Regions from separate parts of the Bacillus carboniphilus genome, predicted to be linked through region 1. Evidence: riboswitches for the same ligand, from Rfam matches in the RefSeq annotation. Region 1 holds a riboswitch; each other region holds the start of a gene.

Region 1 (8,287 bases):
CAGGACAACCATCGTCAGCAGTTTTAAGCTAGGGTTGATTTTATGAAGCCACGTTTCTTTATATGTAAAGTCAAATTGCACTGTCCTATCACCTCCAATCCTTTGTTACTTTTCCTTTTCTTTTCTAAAATAGTCTTTTGGATCTCCATCAAAAACAAGTGTTCCTTTCGAAATTTCCCACACTCTCGTTGAAAAGTGTTTAACGATTTCCATGCTATGTGTCACCATAATGATTGTCGTTCCTCTTCTTTGCCAATGTTCAATCATCTCTAAAATCGCAAACGTATTTTTCGCATCTTGCCCAAACGTTGGTTCATCTAATAAGACTATCTTTTGTTCTTTAATAATCGCTGCTGCTACACTAAGTCTTCGTTTTTGTCCCATGGATAACTGATAAGGATGTTGATTTTTTTGTTCATCTATTTTAAATTCATGAAGGAGCTTATTCGTTTTTTCTTCAACAAATATTTCATCATGCTTTTCTAATCTCAATGTAAAAGCGACCTCGTCAAAAACAGAGTTTGTGACAAATTGAAACTCGGGATTTTGAAAAACAAACGTCACTTGGTCGGTTAATTTTTTTATATTTTCTACTGTCTGTCCTTCAATGGAATAATCACCTGACGTTTTCACTAGCTTCATAAGGGCATGAAGAAGTGTACTCTTTCCAGCTCCATTTTCCCCAATAACCGTAATCCATTCTCCTTTTGTGACAGCTGCTTCTTCTATATCGATTTTTACTTTTTTCCCACGAAACCCTTTAAAATTTTTTAATGATATTTGAGGTTCCTCGGACTGGTCGTATGATAGTGATTCTCTTGATTCGATATAATCATCCCAAACACCCGGATACCAAATCCCTTGGTCAATGATTTCTTCTTTATAATTAGACAAGATCTCTTGTTTAGGTCCGTCTGCCATGATTTCTCCATTGGCATTCATTAAAATGATGCGATCAATAAAATCTAATACATGATTTAAGTTATGTTCCACAACGATAACGGTTTTATCCTCTGTAACCGATTTAATCGTCTCCCACACTTGCCTTGTACCTTTTGGGTCCAGCATAGCCGTTGGTTCATCTAAAAAAAGCACTTCTGGCTCAAGCGCCATAACAGAAGCAATTGCAAGTCTCTGTTTCATTCCTCCTGAAAGGGTTTGAATTGATGTGTGGAGATTTTCAATATCAAGACTGACCATATTGATATAATGTTTAATTTTTTCGTTCATTTCTTGACGAGGAATCTGTAAGTTTTCTAAAACGAAAGCGATTTCTTCATCCACAAAAGGCATACAAAATTGCGTGTCTGGATCTTGAAAGACGTAACCCCATGAATTTGGGATTGTTTGTTTTTCAACTTTGATTGGCACCTCAATCGAATGAGGAATCAAACCTGACAACACTTGTAACAACGTTGATTTTCCGCACCCTGAAGGACCTAATATTAATACTTTTTCTCCTTTAATAAAAGAAGAGGAGACATCTTTAAATAATAAAGATGAACTCCCTGGAAATTTGAGTCGTAAATCTGTTACACTAGCTTCTTTTGACATGCTATACACATCCTAATTATTTCTCTAATGCATCATAATCTTCTTTCGATGCAGGTCGAACAAGATTCGTCACACCTGTTGCTTCCAATGCTTTAACAAGATAATAGGCAAACACTCCAGCAATGAGTACCGATCCAAGTAATCTTGCACCTACTAATAATAATAAGTTCCACGTTTCTAAACTAGTAATATAACCTTGATAATAATCCCCAATTAATGAAGCAACCCCTGATGCAAACGCTGCTATAGAAACGATCATAATATCGTATCGTTTATAACGTGCTGCCGCAAAAACAAGTTCAGCAAACAGTCCCTGTAGAATTCCATATACTAAAACCGACAACCCAAATTCTGATCCTGTAATAAATTCTGCAGAGGCAGCTGCTGTTTCTGCAAGTAAGGCAACACCGGGTTTACGAATGATTAAAAACGCAACCGTTGCGGCAATAAACCACATACCATAGATTAAGTCTTCAATATGTAAACCCATCGGCTTTACTGTTGCCCAAAGCGGGCCCCATAATTTATAAACGATTCCAAAAACAATTGCAATTACGATGGTTACTAAAATATCTGTTAAATTTAATCCTTTTTTCATCTTTAAACACCTTCATTCTTTTCTCTCTTTATTGATTAACTAACCATGTTTCTTTTTGATAAGCCATTTCCCAAAACATGAGCTCATATTGACTACTAATCATAAAATGCTCTTTCATTCTTTCCTTATCTTCTTCTGAAGCGTTCTCAGCAATCTCATCTAATAGGTGAAGTACTTCTTCTACAAGCTGACGGAACCAGTCTCCACCATATGTTGCAATCCACTCTTGGTAAATAGGTTCATCTGGCTTTTTATCAGCAAGGTTTTCCCCGATTTCATAGTATAACCAATAGCAAGGTAATAATGCTGCAATCGTATCACCGATTCGCCCTGTAAAGGCAGATCGATACATGTGAGACGTATAAGAATAAGCCGTTGGTGCAGGTTTAAAGTTCGCTAGCTCACCCTTTGTCACACCTAGCTGCTCAATAAAGTTTTTATGAAGTGATAATTCTGCTTCACTTGTCCCAATCGCATGAGAAGCTAAACGACTGGTCATATGTAAATCTTTCGCTTGCGAAGCAGCAATCGATTGAACTCTGGAAAAATGATTTAAATAATACGAATCTTGTAATACATAATATTTAAACCGATCAAGAGACAACGTTCCTTCTCCGAGCTCTTTCACAAACGGATGGTCAAAACTAGCTTGCCAAATGGAATCGGCTTCCTTTCTCAATTGTTTTGTAAAGCACATCATTTAATCGCCACCTTACTGTTTTTTAATCGTTTCACTAGGAGGTAAATGTAAAAAGAATATTTTGCCAATAAAAAACCACTCTACGAAAGAGTGGGAAATAGACATACCAAGTCCATTCATCCACTTTCCTACGCTAGTATAATCTAGATCAGGTACAAGGGTTGAAGCAACAGCTTCTCTCAGCATTTCATATGCACCCCTAGTGGTAAACGATCATATTTAATTCAAAATAAAGATTACTATACTTTTTGATTGAATACAAGAGATATATTTTTTAAGAGGAGTAAAAGCTTAATATAAATGAAGTGTCTTTGCTACTTGTTCTCCATTGGTCATCATTCTTTTCTCAAATCTTCATCCCTTATCAACGAGTTATGATTCCTGTCAGTTCAGATAGAGTCATATTCTCTCCCTTAACCCAATTATCAAAAGGAATCACAATCTTCTCTCCATTGGCTAAACAAGTTGTAATTGTTTTACTTTTATACTCGTACATAATCGTATGTAACGTACCAAACAGTTCATCATAGTATTTAAAAAAGAAAGGAGATTCTTCCTTACGAAATAAGTCAAACACTTCGTTTGCGTTCATATTCTGATCCTTGATTTCCTCAAATGAATCAAGTCTTTTAGTAGAGAGTTGGATGTTTTCGCGATTATAATGTGTTAACTCTTGATGCTGAAAATGATTGACACAAGGTAGCCTATCTACTGCTTCTCTCACCATTACTTTTGTTGGACTCGCTTCAACAACCACTTTCATACCAGTTGAATCTGCAATTGAAAAATTGTAACAGGCGGCGTGCGGAATCTCCTTTAATAAGTCGATTGCTTCTTTAGCGGATCCACATCGATCTAACACCATCCGAACGGCAGCCCAAGCAGAAACTTGAGGTTGATAATCTTTAAAGCTAACAAAATGTAACCCTGCCACAACTCCTTTCTCATTGACCCCATCGTGACGTCCTAATAAACTTAAATTATAACCAGCAGATGCAAAAGTCTCGTCTTGTTGAATAAGAGAGAATATACCATCATAGTAATCTGGAGAGAAATCATAGTTCCTCACATAAAAGTCGTGAGTCATTAAAGCAGAACAACCCATCACAGAAAGCTTCGGTACTGCAAATCCACTGTATAAGGAAGCTGCTCGTTCATAAGGTATTTCAAGTCTTTCAGCTATCCCCTGTAGCTCTTCAATAAAATGTGGAGCAAATGTTTCATACACCTTTTCCATTTCCTCTATGTTGATAGTAGGAACTTCCCCTTGTAAGTGTGTATATTCCACATACTTTCGTGCTACCTCTTGCCCTACATGGTATGCACTCCCTCTACTTTGAACGATTTCAACTTGGTATTCCACTATTTACCCATCCCCCTTTAATATCCGTTCATTCTTTAACAATTTTATACTATAACTCTAAAAAAATTCAAACGAGTTGAATATTTTTACTCTAACCGTGTCTTTTATTATAATTAAGTTTTAAGTGAAATCATAAAAGGTAGGAGGTCACGATGAAAAGAATATATCAATACGTCCTAAACCATAAAGTTTCCATGTGGATCGCCTTATTCCTTATGGGAATTGAACTCTTAGTCGAGTTAAGTCAACCCATTATTATGGGGATTATTATAAATGAAGGAATCATCGAAAGAGATATTCAAGCGGTTTATTTTTGGGGAAGCATGCTATTTGCTTCTGCCATACTTGCTTTTATTGCAGGAATCGCCAACACTTATTTTTCTTCTCAAGTAAGTCAAAATGTAGGCTTTCACATAAGAAAAGATCTATTTCATAAAATTCAGTATTTACCCATTGAGCGGTTTAGAAATTATAGTGAATCAACCTTAATCACTCGAGTGACGAACGATGTTAGTCAAGTGCAAGCATTTGTATTCATTTCTTTACGAATCATGCTACGGGCACCCCTATTTATCATTGGATCGCTAATCTTAGCCATCATTGTTAACGTTAAATTAGGAATTCTTTTGTTATTGACTGTCCCATTTCTATTTTATTTTATCATACATATGTTAAATAAAGGGATTGATCTTTTTAAAAAAGGGCAAGTACAAGTCGATCACGTCAATCATGTTCTCCAAGAAAATTTAACCTCGATAAAATTGATTAAAGCTTTCTCTAGACATGCATTCGAGAGTAAAAGATTTCAATCAGCTACAGACAATTTGATGAAAGTGAATCGAAAGGCTCTAAGAGTTATGGAAGTGCCTATGCCGTTATTTATGTTAGGAATGAACTTGACTATCATATTTATCTTACTTTTAGGAACAAATCAAGTGGATGCAGGTACAACCAATGTCGGAGATGTAGTGGCTGTGATCAACTATGGAACGAAAATCATGTTCTCTTTTTCGCTCTTTTCTTTTCTCTTACTTTTTTACTCTAGAGGAAGAGCGTCAGCTAATCGAGTGGATGAAATCTTAAATGAAAAGGAAGAAGTAACTCCCACTCATTCGTTTCAAACGATGAATAAAATTCATCAGTTTTCATTTGAGCAAGTCTCATTTAGTTATCCAACTAGCCAAATGGATCAATTGAAAAACGTAGCTTTTAACGTTAATGAAGGAGAAACAATTGGAATTCTTGGTTCTACAGGATCTGGTAAATCGGCCATCTTTGAGCTTATCATAAGCATGTATCAACCTACCCAAGGAACCATAACTATAAACGGAACAAAAATGAATGCAATGCCACTACAACAAATAAGAAGTTTAATGAGTATCGTTCCACAAGAAAATCAGTTATTTTCAGGAACGTTAAAGGAAAACATTCGCTTTGGAAACCGTTTTGCAACCGACGATGACATCATACAAGCTTGTAAAGATGCACAAATACATACCTTTATCGAAAGTCTTCCTGAAGGGTATGATACGTATTTAGGTCAAAAGGGGATATCACTGTCAGGAGGGCAAAAGCAACGACTATCGATAGCCCGCGCCCTCGTTCGAAAGCCTTCCCTCCTACTTCTTGATGACAGTACGAGTGCGTTAGATAGCCAAACCGAGAGTCGATTTTTAAAATCGTTATCTACAATCAATTGTATAACGATTATAATTGCTCAAAAGATCAGTTCTGTATTGGAATGTGATAATATTCTTTACCTAGAGGACGGGACCATTATTGGTCAAGGAACACATGAGCAATTACTGAATAGTTGCCAGCCTTATCGTGATCTTTACAGCTCACAACAAGAAAAGGGGGAGGTTATTTGAAAAACATAAAAATAAACAACTGGCAATATACATTTTCAAAATTATGGCGCTATCTCTCTAAACAAAAAGTTCTTCTTTTCCTCGTCACCTTGCTTGTTTTTGTTAGTTCAGGATTATCTTTACTGGGACCCTATTTACTTGGATTTACTATTGATCAATTTCTTCTTTACAACAAAGGAGATGAGTCCTATTATCTTATTTTCTTTTTAATCTCTATTTACATTGCTCAATCGATTTTTTTATTTTCACAAAACTATTTAATGATTGGGATTGCTCAAAATACTGTTACAGCAATAAGAAATGATTTTTTCAATCACATTCAAGGACTTCCTTTACGCTTCTTTCAACAAACGAAACAAGGAGATTTAATGAGTCGTTTAACCAATGATATCGAAAATATTAGTCGTACGCTGAATAGTGCCTTTATTCAAGTGTTAACTAGTGTTGTTACCATTATCGGAACCTTTATTTTAATGATTTGGTTAAGCCCTCTTTTAACATTGATTACACTGACCATTGTCCCCGTTATGTACTTCGGCATGCGATGGATCACAAATCGAACGAAACGTTTCTTTAAATTGCAACAAAGAGATTTAGGTGAAATGAATGCACTTATAGAAGAAATTTTTTCTGGTCAAGAAATCATTAAAAGTTTTTCAAAAGAAAACGATATGATTGAAGAATTTAATCAAAAAAACCTAGCCTTGAAATATTCAAGTTATTGGGCACAAACGTATACAGGTTTTATTCCTAAACTCATGAATATGTTGAATAACGTTGGTTTTGCTTTAATTATTGGTGTGGGAGCACTATTTGCTTTTAACAATTATGCGGGTGTTACAGTTGGAATTATCGTGACCTTCACAACGTATGCTAGACAATTCACCCGACCTTTAAATGACTTAGCAAATCAATTCAACCTTTTATTATCCGCTTTTGCAGGTGCTGAACGTGTGTTTGTCATTATGGAAGAAAACCATGAAAATATTGATAGTGAAAACTCGACTGATCTTCCTCCTATAAAGGGCCATGTTCTATTTGATCATGCAACGTTTTCTTATACAGCAGATGAAGTTGTTTTAAAAGATATTAACTTAGCAGTCTCTCCTGGACAAAAAGTCGCTATCGTGGGTCCAACAGGCGCTGGAAAAACAACGTTAACAAATCTTCTATCAAAATTTTATCCTTTAGAAAACGGACACATTTATATTGATGGAATGAATCTTAATGAAGTAAACCAAGCGTCCATAAGAAAGCAAATTGGTTATGTGCTACAAGACACATTCCTTTTTCAGTCAACCATTATGGAAAACATCCGATATGGTCGATTAAATGCATCAGACGAAGAAGTCATTGAAGCTGCTATAAAGGCAAGAGCGGATGATTTTATTAAAAAGTTACCAGAAAGATACCAAACCATGTTGGATGCAAGAGGAACAAATATAAGCTTCGGCCAACGACAGCTCATCTCAATTGCGCGAACGATTTTAAGTGAGCCGAACCTTTTAGTTTTAGATGAAGCAACAAGTAATATTGATACGTTAACCGAGAAAAAAATTAAAGCCGGACTCGATTATTTAATGTATAATAAAACGAGCTTTATTATCGCTCATCGCCTTAACACCGTTAAGGATGCCGACTTAATTATTGTCCTTAAAGAAGGGAAGATTATCGAAAAAGGGACACATGATCAATTGTTAGCTCAAGGTGGATATTATGCAAGTATGTACAAGACTCAAACAATTAATGAAGTACTGACATCTTAAGAAAAGCACAAGCGGCCGTTTAGCGACGCAGGTGCTTATAGCCCCCCGCATGAGATATAGGAAACACGAAATGCCGCAGGCTTCGATGTTGACTTATCGTAGAGAGGAGGGCGAAGCAACACCAGTCGCTGGGCGCTGGAGCTAGACAAAAATAAAAGCACCATCCGAATAAGGACAGATTTTTTATACTTTCTTACTCTGTAAGAAAAGCACAAGCGGCCGTTTAGCAACGAGTAATAAAGAAACCTTCAAAAGGGCTGTCTATGATTAGACAGCCCATCACATTCATCATTATCTATTATTTCACCTCTCGAAAACTCCCCCGAACGTTCCGTATGAGCCACTCCTTTAAATATTCTTGATAAATAGAATACTTTTGAATATCCGATTTTCCAACTACTATTTCGTCTGGGATTTCAATAACCTCTTCAAACT
Region 2 (8,287 bases), 1.5 Mb from region 1:
GTTCTTGTTACAAATAGATAATAAACACCTAACCACGATATAATAATCACAAGACCTACAAACAGTACAGAAATAAAAGCACCTTTTAATTCAGGTTCATTTTGACTTTCTACTTTCACTTGTCTTTGTGTTTCCTTTTGTGGAACTACTCCATTTGTCATACGTCATCCACCTTTCAAAACAAGATTGTACTACCAGTTTATAGCACTATGACCTAACTTAAATGTGATTATCATCACACAATCACCTAAATAAATGTGAAATAAATGTGAAAACTAGAAAGGCGGAAGCGCACGTTTAGCGACGAATGATAAGGAACGTCAACTAAGTGTAGTCACGTCCTGTGACAAACGTTGACGCTAGCCCGTCCTGGGCATCGCACGTCCTGTGGCTAACGTTGATGCTAAAAATAAAGCCTAAGCGTACAGGTAACGACAGAACAATTTTTCACAAAAAAAGCACCCTCATGTTGGATGCTTCATTTTAGTTGAATTTAGATTCTACAAATCTCAATAGGACAACCTTCACAATGGCATATTTTTTTTAACTCCTCTAGATCTAAAATCGTAATTTTTCCAGTATTCACTTCAATTAATCCATCTTCTTTCAATGTCTTTAACATTCTATTGACCGTTTCTCTTGTGGCACCGATCAAATTGGCTAATTCTAGATTCGTAAATTTCTTTTTAATAAAGACCTTGTTGTCTTTTTTTTCACCATAAGTATTCCCAATTCGAATAAGGGTAGAGGCAAGGGCACCGTTTTTCCCGTAAAACATTAAATCACGTAACTTCAATTGGGTAAAACGTTGCATATAGCCCATCCATTTCATAAATTCAACTGCCACATCACCATTTTGCCAAATTAACACTTCTAAATCTTGTTGCTGTATGACGCCAATCTCACAATCTTCAGCTGCAATTGCATTAAAAGACGTTAGTTTCTCTTCTGTATGGTCAAATTCACCAAATAAATCGCCAACACGAAAGACATAAAACGTGAGGTCTTTTCCGTCATCCGTCATTTTAGTTAAATTGACCGTTCCTTTTTTGACAAAATAGATTTTGTCTGCTTCGTCGCCTTCCCAATAAATATTAGAGCCTTGTTTAAATTCATGCTCATACATATAGTCCCCCAGTTTTTCCAAGGTACTAGTTGATAACAAGGTGGTATTTCTTGTATTTGAAGCTTTTTCACAAATCGGGCATATTTCCATAATTTATCCCTCTTTTTTAAAAATTAGTCGTTGTGATTAATGTAACAGATTAACAAATTTATATAAGCTATATTGACAACAAGACATAGAATAAAAGGAGGCGTTCCACATGCTTTCAGGCGTTATTATCGCTGATCGACCTCTTGACATAAATTTATTACTATCAGAAAATGCTAAAGGAAAAATAATTGATCTCTACATTGAAACCATGACCTCTATTTGCGATGAAATCATCATAGTATGCCCAAACCCCATGCAAATCGTTGGCCATGTACCTTCAAATGTACGCCTTATTACAGCTTACTATAAAAACGCCTCACCTTTAGGTAGTATTCATGCGGCATTAAGCTTATCCAAAAAGCCCTACGTTTGGTTAGTAAGAGCAAGTCAGAGCGAGCCTTCATGCGTCATTGCCTTAAACAAGCTTCAAAAATTGCAAGAAAAACAAGTCACACCGTCCATAAATAAAATTTCTTTTCCTATAGTATGGCCTGTAACTTTGAAGCATACGTTAGAAAACCATTTAAAAAAATATCAACGCTATATTCAATAGTTGCCTTATAAATACTTAACTACTGCTACAATAAGTAAAACCCAAGCCGCTAAGAAGGATATTCCTCCTATAGGTGTAATCGCTCCTAAAACCTTTATTTGTGTAACACTTAACACATATAAGCTTCCAGAAAACAAGATAATTCCGATAAACATCAGCCATCCTGCTGATGTTAAGGAAGTTACTTGTGAAACCTTACCACTTACAAGAGCGACGACAAACAAGCCCATTGCATGAAACATTTGATATTGAACAGCTTTTTCCCATGTGTTCAAATACTTATCTGGAATTTTCCCTTCAAGTCCATGTGCCCCAAATGCGCCTAATGCTACAGCTAAGAAGGCATTAATTGCTCCTAATATTAAAAAAAAGTTCATTCTCTTTATCCCCACTTTTTTATTTAATCTTACCGCAATATGATGTTAAATCCAATCCCTTCTCATATATTTACATCTATTCACTACCAAATATTTATTGAACATCGTTTACAAGATAGTGTACATTTGTTTAAAATGGAGAGAACTTTTTGTATTCTCAAAAAGGGGGATGACCTTTTTGAGATTTTATTTTTTAAAGATAAGAATGTATAAACTTTGTCCTTTATAAGAAGGTGCTAACATTGCTGTCTAGCTCCAGCGCCTAACCACTCGAGGTCATAAGTCACGTAGAACAAAAGATAAAGAACACCTTTCTTTTCTCCGCGCCTTATGCTTGTCGTGGCTGAGCAAGGCGCTTGCGCTTTTCTTATAGAATGCACTCATGTATAAACAATCTCTTATAGAGTAAAACAATATGGAGGTGGAAAAATTGATAGATATTTTACTAATTTTACTTTTGCAACTTGTTTTTGTTCCTATTTACACATTAAGGACCATTTTCCTTGTAAAAAACGTAACCATTCTTGCTGCACTTTTAGGTGTAGTAGAAATGCTCATCTATGTGTTCGGCCTTTCGCTTGTTTTTAGTGACGACGCAAGTGTCTTGTCTATGATTGTGTACGCAGTTGGGTTTGGCCTAGGAATTCCTTTAGGGACAAAAATCGAAGAAAAGTTAGCGATTGGCTATATCAATGTTACAATTAATACAATGGATCGAAACCAAGAACTTATCGACACCTTAAGGAGTAATGGCTTTGGTGTAACGATTTATGTTGGCGAAGGTCGAGATAGTAGTCGCATTAGGATGGATATCCTAACAAAAAGAAATAAGGAAAGTAAGTTAATCGATATGATCGAGCAGTTTGAACCGAGAGCCTTTATTATCTCCTATGAACCAAGAACCTTTAAAGGTGGCTTCATATTAGAACGTATGAAAAAATCAAATCGAGGGAAGGCAAAGAAAAAGAGCGAATAACATAGGAGGTAGCACCCTTTTGATTTGGGTTTTAGTTATTATTTATCTTATCATTTTCTTAATTACATGGTTAGTTGAAAAATTAATCAAGAAAAGATTTGACTTAAGCAAAAAAAGAAAATACAACAAACGATTTAGTAGGGAACAATTTTCTACTGAAATGAAGATATTAAGTATTTGGAGCATTTGTGTACTCCTTGCGAGCACGACCATCGATAGTATTAGCAGGAAACCGTTACTTCCCATTCCCATGTATTTATTAATTGCAATTTTCTTCAGTATACTCAGCACTTATCGAGGGTTAATGGTCAAAAAGCATGCGCCAAGTTCAAAAGAGTATTACCTTGATTTTGCAGCAGCTATTTGGGTTCCAATTGGAACCATCTTGTTAGCAACTACTACGCAATGGATTCTGGGCTAAGAACGAAATGGATTCCTCATCGAAGGAATCCATTTCCTTTAAAAATCAAATATAGAATCATTGCTTGAATTTTCGGATGGTGTCACAGTCTCTTTTGGCTTTGCTCCCATCATTTTGGCTAATTGTTGCTCACTTGAGGTGTGAACCTGCTCGGATTGACTATTTTCTAATATGACATTACATAACGACCGAATCGTCATGATATGAGATTGTATATCTTTTTCTGATTGTCTTGCTTTTGTTAACTCTTTCTCCATCTCATTTAAAATACTTGAAACGGATATGTTCATTTTTTTCACCTTCTTACTTCATTTTTAAGCATCCATTTCTAGTTTTTTGATGTCCTCTCTTTCACCAAAAACGAAAATTATATCCTTTTCCTTTAAAACAAGTTCAGCCGAAGGATTATGTAAGACTTTCTCTCCTTTTTGAACCGCTAAAATCGTAACTCCATATTGATCTCTTATTTTATTTTCAGCTATGCTCTTATTAATAAATGAACTCTGATGAGATAAAATAAGTTCCTCAATATCTAATTTTGTTCGATTGTTAACGAATATCGTTTCGACATATTCCGCACTTTTCGGTTTTAAGATCGACATGGCCATTCTTCTCCCGCTTATCGATGTCGGGTTAATTACCACGTCTGCTCCAGCTCTTTTGAGTTTGTTTTCAGATTCCAAATAAGCCGCTCTCGCCACAATATGGAGGTCTTGATTGAACTCTTTAGCTGATAAAGAAACAAAAACGTTATCTGCATCCGTCGGAAGTGTTGCAATTAAGCCTGTTGCCCGTTCAATACCTGCCCTAACTAACACTTCATTAATTCTAGCATCACCGTTCACATACAAAATGTCTTCATCCATTGTTTCCAAAACGTCTTGATTGTTTTCAATAACAACAACTGATTGATTTTCGATATGTAACTGATTATACACCTGTCTTCCAACTCGACCAAATCCACATACAATAATGTGACCTTGTAAATGCTCAATTTGACTCACCATTTTTTTTCTCCTTAATGACCGTGATAATTCCCCTTCCAATATGAGCGCTGTTACTGCTCCGATGGCGTAGGTAACAATTCCTATACCCATAGGAATAATAAACAAGGCAAAGATTTTCCCCGCTTCAGTTCGAGGGACGGCGTCACCATATCCTACAGTTAAAACCGTAATAGCTGTCAACCAAAGGGCATCAAAAGTCGAAATTCCTTCCGTCAAATAAAAACCTACTGTTCCAAATATGATGACCGAAAGCATACTTAACGTGGCGTACATCACATGCCGATACCGTTCAATCATAATGCTTCACTCCTCTGAGTACTTACCAGTCAATCGGTGTTTGTCCCGTCTCTTTCAAGTAAGCATTTGCTTTTGAAAATGGATGACTTCCAAAAAAACCACGGCTTGCTGATAACGGACTAGGATGGGGAGATTCTAGAACAAAATGTTTATCTTTATCGATCATTTCCTTTTTGTTTTGTGCATGCTTTCCCCAAAGAACAAAAACAACGGGGGAGTTCTTTTGATCTATTAACTTAATCACTTCATCCGTAAACCTTTCCCATCCTTTATTTCGGTGAGAATAAGGTTCTCCTTCTCTTACGGTTAAAACCGTATTTAATAAAAAGACTCCTTGCTCTGCCCAGTTCAATAAGCATCCATCCTTAGGAAAGGGGATTCCTAAATCATTTTCTCTCTCCTTGAAAATACTTCGTAATGAAGGAGGAAGCTTTATCCCTTTTTTCACAGAAAAGCTAAGACCATGAGCTTGATTCGGTTGATGGTAAGGATCCTGTCCTAAAATCACCACCTTTACCTTCTCGAGTGGGGTTGCTTTAAAAGCTGTAAAAACCTCATCCTTTTGAGGGTAAATCATTTCCGTTTCATATTCATGCTTAATAAAAGTCATTAATTCTTGATAATAGGGCTCTTCAAGTTGTCGTTTAAGGTGTTGAAACCAATCATTTTCTATTTCTAAAAACATAACAACGTGCTCCTTCCTCTACAACCATCATAAAGGATTTTGGACTCGGCGTCATTTCGAGAAAAAGTCTATTAAACCCAAAAAGCACAACCAAGTAACTCCTGTTACCAGTTAAAAAGATAAGCATTTTTTTCAGTTTATTGAATACTCTTTAAGGAAACCTATCTAAATATCAAAAATCTACCTTTACACTTGTTATTATATCCAATTATGCTATAGTATTGTAAGCAACCAATAAAATTAGGAATCTACTAGGGGAGCTCTGATTGCAAGAGCTGAGAGAAGAACGATGCAAGTTCTTTGACCCTTCGAACCTGATCTGGCTCATACCAGCGTAGGGAAGTAGTGGGGCTTTGTTTATCATGATGACAAAGCTACTATTACATACTTACTGAGAGGATGACGCCCTATGTCATTCTCTTTTTTTGACCCAGATATCCGATTCCAAAAATTAAGGAGGAATTTAGATGTCAAATTGGAGTTATCAATTTCCAAACAGTCAAAAGCAGTATAAAAAAGGAAGCAGAGAAGATATTCAAGTTCCCTTACGGACCATCAGCCAAGAAGATACAGACGGAAGCTTTGGCGTTTCAAAGAATCCACCCGTTGAAGTATATGATACAAGTGGACCATACAGTGATCCTCATTATTCAGTCGATATTGAAAAAGGATTACCTAATCTTCGTTCGAACTGGGTTTTGGAACGTGGAGACGTAGAATCCTATCAAGGACGCAAGATAAAGGCAGTAGACAATGGCTATCAAGAAGGGGATCCGCGTTTCAAACAAGAGACACCTTTTAAAATAAGGAAACCACTCCGAGCAAAAGAAGAACAATCCGTCACACAAATGGCTTATGCCAAAAGAGGAATCGTTACTCCTGAAATGGAATATGTCGCGATCAGAGAAAATATGGACCCTGAGTTCGTTCGAGAAGAAGTCGCCAAAGGAAAAGCCATTATCCCATCAAATATTAATCACCCAGAAAGTGAGCCAATGATTATTGGACGAAACTTTCACGTTAAAATAAATGCAAATATAGGGAATTCTGTTGTATCCTCCTCTATAGAAGAAGAAGTAGAGAAAATGACATGGGCAACGAGATGGGGCGCTGACACACTTATGGATTTATCTACAGGAAAGGATATCCATACCACAAGGGAATGGATCATTCGAAACTGCCCTGTTCCTGTAGGAACCGTTCCTATTTATCAAGCATTAGAGAAAGTAAACGGGATCGCCGAAGACTTAACATGGGACGTTTACCGTGATACGTTAATTGAACAAGCAGAACAGGGAGTCGATTACTTCACAATCCATGCAGGTGTCCTCCTTCGATACATTCCAATGACAGCAAAAAGAACGACAGGGATTGTATCAAGAGGGGGCTCGATTCTTGCCCAATGGTGTCTCGCTCATCACAAAGAAAATTTCATCTATACGCACTTTGAAGACATATGTAAAATCTTAAAGAAATACGATATCTCCGTTTCATTAGGGGATGGGCTCCGTCCTGGCTCCATCGCAGATGCCAATGATGAGGCTCAATTTGCTGAGTTGAGACGCTTGGAGAGCTGACCAAAATTGCCTGGAAGCACGATGTTCAAGTAATGATCGAAGGTCCTGGTCATGTTCCCATGCACCAAATCAAAGAAAATATGGATAAACAGTTAGAAATATGTGATGAAGCTCCGTTTTACACGTTAGGGCCGCTAACCACCGATATTGCGCCTGGTTATGATCATATTACATCAGCCATTGGTGCTGCTATGATTGGATGGTATGGAACAGCCATGCTCTGTTATGTGACGCCAAAGGAGCATTTAGGACTTCCGAACAAAGAGGATGTCAGAGAAGGAGTGGTTACCTATAAAATTGCTGCCCATGCTGCTGATTTAGCGAAAGGACATCCAGGGGCTCAAAAAAAGAGATAACGCCCTTTCAAAAGCCCGCTTTGAATTTAGATGGCATGATCAATTTAATTTGTCTCTTGATCCAGAAAAGGCCCGTGAGTATCATGATGAAACGTTACCAGCAGAAGGAGCAAAAACAGCCCACTTCTGTTCTATGTGTGGACCTAAATTTTGCTCTATGCGAATCTCTCATGACATCCGGGAGATGGCACAAAAAGATGATAAATCTGTAGAGGAAGTCATTGAAGAAGGGTACAAAGAAAAATCAAAGGAATTTGTTCAAGATGGCTCACGAATATACTACTGATGTAACTGAACTTCAGAAGCAAATTAAAGATCTTGAAAATGAAGTGAGTAGCCTAAAGAAAGAGATCTCCTCTATACAGCAGCAATGTCAGCATAGCTTTTTTGAAACACCGCATATGCGAAGGTGTTATAAGTGTATGAAAACAGAATCCCTTTACTATTAATGCTCACATAAGACTCTCGAGGTATTTCAACTCTTGAGTCTTTTTAAAAAAACCACTTTGTCGGGAGCAAATATGTCCATGGAAGGGTCATGATCGCAATCGTGATTGATACTCTTCTCCTAACCTTTATATCTGGAATAATGTGTTTGAATGTATATTTATGATTAAACCAATAGATAAAAAAGCTCGCAACGCCCATGGCAAAGACTATAATGACGACGGCGAGAGGATGACTGAATGGATCGTAGGAAATCGCCGAGGCTAGTTCGTAATAGTCAAAGAAAACCCCATCCAAAAAGGTTACAGCAAGCAATACCAACATTCCTATGAAATCCGATAAAAAGCCAAACAGCCAAACCTTTCCTATGCTGTT
Region 3 (8,287 bases), 120 kb from region 1:
GTTTCATCATGTAATCGCCTCCTTCTTAAAACGTTCAATGGAAAATTCCTTCTTAAATTGATCAAACTCACCTGTTTTATTTACTATCATTTCTTTCATGAGTCTCCCTGTCATTGGGGCAAGTAATATCCCATTGCGATAATGGCCTGTAGCAAAATACACATGATCATGGTCAGGGTGTTTTCCAATAATCGGTTTATGATCCTTTGTATCCGGCCTTATTCCATACCAACTATTGATTAATGTTGCAGAGGTCAATTCTGGTATAAGGTTATACGCTTTTGATAACAACTGTTGAACAGAATGAGTAGAACAGCCATCTGTCCAATCTCCCGCTTTTGACGAAGCTCCAATAATCATTCTGCCGTCCCGTTTAGGCACAATATAACAATCCTCATAAAATAGTGTATTCGTACATAGCTTTCTCTTCGGCATTACGGATAAGCATTCCCCTTTTACAGGATGCATTACATTTGATAACCCTAACTTCTCAAAGAAAAAACCGCTCCAAACTCCAGATGCGATCACAACTTGCTTCGTCTGAAAAATTCCCTTATCTGTATGAATTTCAACGTAATCTTCAACTGGTTTTACATCCATTACAGTTGTTTCATCAAAAGTTACGGCACCTAGTTGATAAGCTCCGCGTCTAAAGGCGAAAAGAAGATTTACCGGGGAAACATGACCATCGTTTGGCATAAATACTCCACCATGTATACTCTCTGATATACATGGTTCACGACGGTTGATTTCCTTATAATCATGCCAAGCAATCTCAGAATACTCTTGCACCCAATCCTTTAAAGGAATCCCTTTCTTGCTCCTGTAACGATAAACGATACATCCCCGTTTGGACATGTTCAATATCAATACCTGTTTCTTCATATAATTCTTCTGATAAGAGCGGGAGTAAATCTCGACTTTCTCGACAAAAGTCATAAAAAAGATCTTGCTCTTCATTTTCCGTATGGACACCTAACATTCCAGCAGCTGCATTGGTTGCTTGTGATTGAAGTTGACCGTTATCAAATACTACAACTTTAAGCCCTTCTTTAGCTAGTTGATAGGCAATCGACTGACCGATGATTCCTCCACCAATCACACCTAAATCAAAATTCAATGAAGTTCCCCCTCTTCCTTTCAAAAGTAAAATGGCGGAAACAGGATCGATACTTGAAAAAATAAAGGACCTTACGGCAACTCCAGCCACTTTCTTTTGATTAATTTTTGGAATAGATTGATGATCAATCCCACCTATCGCAAATATAGGGACGGTACTTATTTGAACAATTTCTTCTAAAGACTGATTCCCTTTTCCCTTCTTTCCTGGCTTACAGGATGTTTTAAACACATTCCCATAATATAAATAATCAATCTTTTCATTTAGTCGATTCCTTGCCTCTTCTTTACTATGTACTGAGACCCCTATTGTAAAATTTGGATTTATTTTTTTTGCTTCTTCAACCTGATAACTATTTATAGGTAAATGAATTTGATTAATTCCAAATTCCATTGCAATATTGAGACGGTGATTAATAATCAACTTCTCTTTCTGCACACCTCTCTCTAACAGCATATTAAGTAAAGTTCTCCATTGTTGATCTGATTTCTTTTTCTCCCTAATTTGAATCCCATCTACTTTTTGGCTAATGTCTTCTATTTTCTTTGCCAATTGGGAAACAGGAAGACGATCATCAGTTATCGCGTGTATAAGCATATTGGCTTGACTCACTATCCTTTATTATGAGTTGTTTGTCAAAAACATAAAAAAACCACTCTCTGAAAAAAGAAAGTGGTTTTGTAAACGCTACATAAAGAAACGTACACAAACCACTTCCCTACGCTGGTATAATCCAGAATCAGGTTCTAAGAGTCTTAAAGTTTCACTTTAATCTCAGCCTTTTATATGTACATTATCGTACTTTTTCCTAAAGGCTCCCCTAGCAGTTTTATTTATGATTAGTTTAATAGTATCATGAATGATCAATTTTTCAAGCAATCAGTTTACGAACTCAAGCTCTACCTTTAATTCATCTACATATTCCCGTGAACCAGTGACAATTAATCGATCTCCAGCTTTTAACTCTGTGTCACCATGAGGAACAATCGAATCATTCCCTCTAAAAATCCTGACAAAAATAATGTCTCCTGTAAAAGGGAAGTTTCTTAAGTAAATTCCATCGTAATTATAATTATTCATGTTAATTTGATAAAGCGTTGTTTCTTCATTTTGAAGAATTCTCATCACACTTGGCGCTTCAATAAGAGCTCTTAAAAGGGTCTTAGTTGATAACAATACAGAGAACACATCTATATCATGCTCTTTTAAGGAATCAGCTAAGCTTGGAGAAGCCACACTTGCGATTACTCGTTTTACTCTATTTGTTTCTTTCGCATATATGGCAATCTCTGCATTTCGATCTTCATCGCCAGTCGCAACTACTAAAATATCAGCTTTAAATATATTTAATTCTTTTAACGTAGCTAAAGAATAATCGGATAGCTCCTCAATTTTAAACACGGATTCCACAATTTTTTTATCTATTTTATCTTGACGTGTATGGAAAACCGTTGTTTCAAAAATGTTTTTATTGAGCTCTCTTGTAACAGGTAAAGTCATCTGGTTTGCACCAATGAAGACAACCTTTTGGCGAGCCTCCGTTACCTCTTGTTGTGGGAATATCTTCTTAAATCCGATCGGTGATATAACACTTGATATGACAGCAACTAAAATAAGTGCACCAGACATATTTTCATCAATGACATTTATTCTTTCTCCAATCGTCGCCGCTGCAATCACAAGTGATAAGGTTCGACGTCAACAAAAATCCTGCTGCAATGGTTGTTCGATTATCATACCATCTGCGAATAAAATATACAGGAACTATTTTTGACAGAAATAAAGCTAATAACAGCAAAGGAATTAAGGTAAGCATTTTTGGTTCAGATAACAAACTCCAAACATCCACTCTACGCCCACCATCACAAAAAAGATCGGGATTAAAAAGCCATATCCAAACGAATCTAATTTTTGAACTAACTCTTGATTTGGAGATAACAACGAGACTAATACTCCCGCTAAAAATGCACCAAGTATGTTTTCTGCCCCTACACTTTCTGAAATTCCTACTAACAAAATTATTAGGGTGAAAACAGCTCGTGTACCAATTTGAATGGTTCCCTTAGACATGGACTCTACAAATGAACGATTTTGGAATTTTTTCCCTACAAGGAACAATACAATTCCTGCACCAAACAAAACAAGTAACAGCCAAGTATTGTTATCTCCACCTCCATAAATGGATACAAAAACAGCTAATAAGATCATTGTCGCTAAATCTGCAATAACTGCAACAAGTAAAATAATTTGCCCTATGTTGGTTTTCATAATGTGTTCACTTTTTAAGGTTGGAACAACAACCCCTAAAGAGATCGTGGAAATGATTAATGTCATTAAAAACCCATTATCGATATAACCGGTCCATACAAATAAGTATGATAAAAATAAAGAAATGATAAAGATCCCTACGAAAACAATGGATGCTACTAAAAATGCGTTCGGTGTATCTTTACCATTTGGCAACTTTTCTCGTTGTTTACCTTTTTTCGCAAAGGCGGTAAAATCAATCTCCAAACCACTTAAAAACATTAAGAATATAAACCCTAGCGTGGAGAGAGTTTCAAGCCATGTATCAGGATGAACAATATTAAAACCACTTTTCCCAATAATTAATCCCATAATTAATTCAGCTACCACGACTGGGATAATATTTAATTTCAGCCGATGAAGTATAAGCGGTGTTAAAAATGCAATTATAACAACAATAACAAGTGATGTAACAGAAGCTTGACCGTGTTCCATTCACTTACCTCCTTCTCAAAAAAACGTTCATTTGTTATGTAAAAGGTGTGAAATCCATTTCACTACATTAAAACTGAAAGTAAAATTTCGTTCACCACCTCAATTTATTTTAAATACTTTCATAACATCCTCTGTATGAATATACAATATTGCAATTATAGTAGCAATTGATTTATAAAAAAAGTTGCTAAACCAAAATAAATAATGATACTAATGATATCATTAATAGTTGTAATAAATGGTCCTGAAGCAACCGCTGGATCCACTTTAAAACGATGCATGATCATTGGCACAACAGACCCTGCAATTGTAGCCACTATTAAAGTAAGGAAAATAGAAGTTCCAACTAAAATTCCTAAATAGAAGGAATCTTGCCATAAGAAGATCACAAGAGTCACTACAATACCACAAACTCCCCCCAGTAATAAACCCGGTACCAGCCTCTTTCATAAACAATTTCCAAAAGCTATCCCTTTGCTCATCTCCTATCGTAATTCTCCTGACAGCAACAGCTAATGATTGAGTTCCTGTATTTCCTGCCATCCCGGCAATTAGTGGAATAAATACCGCTAGCATAGCAACTGATTCTAACGTCTCTTCAAATTGACCAATAATACTCGCATTAAACATTCCAAGAAAAAGTAGTATGATTAGCCAAGGTAACCTTTTTCTCGCAGCAACCCAAGCACTTTTGTCATAGGCGTCAACATCAGGAACACCCGCTAATTTTGAATAATCCTCTGAAGCCTCTTCTTCTATAACATCAATTATGTCATCAACTGTTATAATTCCTAAAAGATGCTGCTGAAAATCCACAACTGGAAAAGCTAAAAAGTCATAATCCTTCATTTTTCTGGCTACTTCTTCTTGATCGTCAGCAACGGATACATAATAAACCCTGTCACTCATAATATCAACAATCATCGTTTCATCATCATAAACGATTAAGTCTCTCAATGATATAACACCTACAAGCTTTTCCTCTTCATCTACGACGTACACATAATAAATGGTTTCAGCTTTCGGTGCTTCATTACGTAGTATTTGCATGGCAGAACGAACCGTTTGATTAGAATGAATGGCAATATATTCAGTTGTCATAATACTACCTGCGGTAAATTCCTCATAATGCAGAAGTTCACGAATCTCTTTTGCCGATTCATCTTGCATGAGTGATAAATAACTGGCTACCTGGTCTTTATCAAGCTCATTTAAGACATCAACTGCATCATCCGTATACATGCTAGAAATCATCGCAACAGCAAAATGAGGATCCATCTCTTCTAAATATAGTTTATATGGGTTTTCATCCTCTTCAATATTTTGAAAAATATCCGCCATTTCTTCTGGGGATAAATAATGATATAGACGAATTCTATCACTTTTTATGAGTTTTAAGAAAAATTTTGCTTGGTCATAAGAATGGAGTTGTATAAACTCTTCACGAAAGGGATCTATTTGTTCATTTCGTAAATATTCTTTTAAAGCTTTTTCATCAAAGACAACTTGATCCTCCATAACTTAACCTTCCTTCCAATTACTCTATACTTCATTATCTTAACAAAAAGCCCAGGGTTATGTCTGTAATAATAGTAATAAGAAAAGAGGAAGCGCCCGTTTAGCCACTTCAAATATTCTATATATGATAAATAAAACATTAGAAACCCGAGAAAATCAGGATATCATTTTTTGTAGATATTTTGTTTTTTAAAGTCTTATTCTCCCCAAATTTTTGATGATTTAAGAATTCAATAAGGCAATATGATGGAAATTTAGGGCATTATAATTCGTATACTATTCAATTACAAGGACGAGGAGCTGATCATATGGTAAAGGTAGATATTATAGGTGATATTCATGGATGTTATGAGGAATTTTCCTTACTCACAAAACAAATGGGGTACACATGGGATCGTATTCCCATTCATCCAGATGGAAGAAAATTAGCTTTCGTTGGAGATTTAACAGATCGAGGACCAAACTCAATTAAGGTGATCGAAGTAGTAACTGAGCTTGTCAAAAGAGAGCTTGCCTTTTATGCACCGGGTAACCATTGTAATAAACTATATCGTTTTTTTCTTGGAAATCCAGTGCAACAAAAGCATGGACTTGAGACAACTGTCGCCGAATTTAACGAACTAAAACCTATTCGCCAAGAACATATTAAAGAAAGTTTTATCCAATTATATGAAGAGTCGTCTCTTTATCATATTTTAGATCATGAAAACTTAGTCATTACACATGCTGGAATTTTGGAGAAAGACATCGGGAAAAAGAATAAACACATTGAAACCTTCGTTTTATATGGAGATATTACAGGTCAGATTCTAGAGAGCGGTAGACCAGAAAGAAGAGACTGGGCAGTTAATTATCAAGGAAAGCCGATGATTGTTTACGGTCATACCCCTGTTTTGGAACCACGTGTGATGAATAACACCTATAATATTGATACTGGCGTGGTTTTTGGAAATAAATTAACTGCCTTTCGTTACCCTGAAAAGAAATTTATGTTTCAAAAGGCTATTAGCATGCCTTATGATCCTACAAGATTCTCATAGAGGTTGTTCAAAAAGTCATGAAAAATTACTGTCGAATAACTTTGTTGTCTCGCTATTCCAAGCTCCGACGCCAGGATTGGCTAGCACGATCGTTGTCCCTAGGATGGGGACGTCTTTAGCTCGTGATCCCTTTCCTTGCCGTACACTGTGGTGCTTCGATGCCCAGGACGGGCTAGCGCAGGCGTTTTCACAGGACGTGACTGAACTTAGCCTGCGTTCCTTTAAGCAGTCGCCTCGTTCTTCTCGGCCCTTTTTCCCCTGCTTTTTGAACACGCACTCATAACAAATATTTTATATCATCGGGAATGTCCGTTTCAAAATAAAGTGTCTTTTCTAAAATAGGGTGAAAAAACTGTAAACTCTTGCTGTGCAAAGCTTGCCTTAAGATCTTCGTTTTCTCACCACCATATAACGTATCTCCCAATAAAGGATGACCCATTGAGCTCATATGCACCCGAATTTGATGGGTTCGTCCAGTATCAAGTGCTAACTGAACGAACGATCGATCATGAAATCTTTTTACTACTTTATAATAAGTAACAGCATGCTGACCATCTGGATGTATGCATCGTTCAATGATACTACCTTCCTTCCTTGCAATAGGAGAATCAATCACATCGAAGTCTTTTTCTATTTCACCATGAACCATTGCATAGTAAGTCCTCTTCACTTGCTTTTGCTGATGCTGCAAAGAAAATAAAGAGTGACTGTAACGATGTTTAGCTATTAACATTAGTCCTGATGTATCTTTATCCAGTCGAGTAACAATATGAACAGTACGATCTATCCCTTGTTTTCTATAGTAAAAAAGCAGTCCATTAGCAATGGTACCTTTCGGATGTAGTCTGGATGGAATACTCGGGATGTACGGTTGTTTATTTAAGACTAAACAATGCTCATCTTCGTATACAATATCCAAAGGAATCATTTCCTCTTGCATGGATAAAGAATGACTTTCAGGCGGAAATACTAATCGAACCTTGTCTCCTTTTTGCAAGATGGATCGAACCGTTACTTCTTTATTATTAACCATTATTTTTCCGCCATTATATTTAATGTCTGTTAAGGCAGATCGAGAAACCGTCTTCTCTTTGAAAAAATCGCGAAGAAGTACTCCACCTTCCTCTACAACCCAATTTAACTGGAATGATTTCATGATATTTGTTCCTCTCCAAACCGATTTAGTGGTAAAAAAATGAAAGAAAGGTAATGAAGACCTCTCTTTCATGATCGTACACTATTCAGCAATAAATGAATCCCTCACACGTTTCCAAAACGGAAAAGGTCTAAACCTAGCAAAACGAATTTTTTCTTTAGCCACTCGACACTGAATTGATTTTACATCTTTATGAAGTAAGGTCAAGTGATCGATCGTAATTTGAAAGTCCACATCATTCACAGGTTTTAGAAGGCAGGTATGATGACTTGGTAGAATTAAAGGTGAACCAATCGTTCTAAAGACACGGTTATTAATGGAGGCCATTTCAGCAATTTGGACAGCTTCAATGGAAGGATGTAGGATCGCTCCTCCTAACGCTTTATTGTAGGCCGTGCTTCCAGAAGGAGTAGATATACATAATCCATCTCCTCTAAAAATTTCAAAACCTTGTCCTCGAATCTCTAGATTCATAACAAGAGATCCTTCTACACTTTTTACCGTACACTCATTTAATGCTAAATAACGAGCTTCACGACCACCTGAATTATGACGAATAATAACTTCAAGCAAAGGATATTCAACCACTTGATATGGGGTTTTAGCAATGGCAATGACGAGCTTTTCAATCTCATCAGGAACCCAATCTGCATAAAAACCTAAATGCCCAGTATGAACTCCTACAAAGGCCGTATCCTTTAAACGGTTTTG

The links. A riboswitch is a leader RNA that binds a small molecule or an ion and turns the genes downstream of it on or off. The one in region 1 is predicted to bind thiamine pyrophosphate.
Region 2: another riboswitch for thiamine pyrophosphate. It lies ahead of thiC (phosphomethylpyrimidine synthase ThiC); the one in region 1 lies ahead of tenA (thiaminase II).
Region 3: another riboswitch for thiamine pyrophosphate. It lies ahead of LC087_RS01685 (FAD-dependent oxidoreductase); the one in region 1 lies ahead of tenA (thiaminase II).

The regions. Positions count from the first base shown of each region.
Region 1 covers NZ_CP129013.1:439,898-448,184, reverse strand. Annotated here, with positions in the region: gene LC087_RS02295 (energy-coupling factor transporter transmembrane component T family protein) at 1-81, opposite strand, end outside; gene LC087_RS02290 (ABC transporter ATP-binding protein) at 106-1,554, opposite strand; gene LC087_RS02285 (ECF transporter S component) at 1,571-2,152, opposite strand; gene tenA (thiaminase II) at 2,181-2,849, opposite strand; TPP riboswitch at 2,961-3,063, opposite strand; gene LC087_RS02275 (C45 family autoproteolytic acyltransferase/hydrolase) at 3,217-4,215, opposite strand; gene LC087_RS02270 (ABC transporter ATP-binding protein) at 4,368-6,086, shown strand; gene LC087_RS02265 (ABC transporter ATP-binding protein) at 6,083-7,852, shown strand; gene LC087_RS02260 (hypothetical protein) at 8,151-8,287, opposite strand, start outside.
Region 2 covers NZ_CP129013.1:2,542,460-2,550,746, forward strand. Annotated here, with positions in the region: gene LC087_RS12950 (cytochrome c oxidase subunit 2A) at 1-161, opposite strand, end outside; gene LC087_RS12955 (Crp/Fnr family transcriptional regulator) at 494-1,216, opposite strand; gene LC087_RS12960 (glycosyltransferase family protein) at 1,326-1,769, shown strand; gene LC087_RS12965 (DUF423 domain-containing protein) at 1,775-2,146, opposite strand; gene LC087_RS12970 (DUF2179 domain-containing protein) at 2,577-3,122, shown strand; gene LC087_RS12975 (DUF4181 domain-containing protein) at 3,142-3,543, shown strand; gene LC087_RS12980 (DUF5327 family protein) at 3,582-3,833, opposite strand; gene LC087_RS12985 (potassium channel family protein) at 3,858-4,847, opposite strand; gene LC087_RS12990 (uracil-DNA glycosylase) at 4,870-5,532, opposite strand; TPP riboswitch at 5,776-5,890, shown strand; partial or broken gene thiC (phosphomethylpyrimidine synthase ThiC) at 6,000-7,751, shown strand; gene LC087_RS13000 (hypothetical protein) at 7,958-8,287, opposite strand, start outside.
Region 3 covers NZ_CP129013.1:322,876-331,162, reverse strand. Annotated here, with positions in the region: gene thiS (sulfur carrier protein ThiS) at 1-10, opposite strand, end outside; gene LC087_RS01690 (FAD-dependent oxidoreductase) at 7-792, opposite strand; gene LC087_RS01685 (FAD-dependent oxidoreductase) at 776-1,717, opposite strand; TPP riboswitch at 1,819-1,952, opposite strand; gene LC087_RS19530 (potassium channel family protein) at 2,000-2,800, opposite strand; partial or broken gene LC087_RS19525 (cation:proton antiporter) at 2,757-3,862, opposite strand; partial or broken gene mgtE (magnesium transporter) at 4,018-5,380, opposite strand; gene prpE (bis(5'-nucleosyl)-tetraphosphatase PrpE) at 5,689-6,420, shown strand; gene LC087_RS01665 (RluA family pseudouridine synthase) at 6,698-7,576, opposite strand; gene LC087_RS01660 (NAD kinase) at 7,658-8,287, opposite strand, start outside.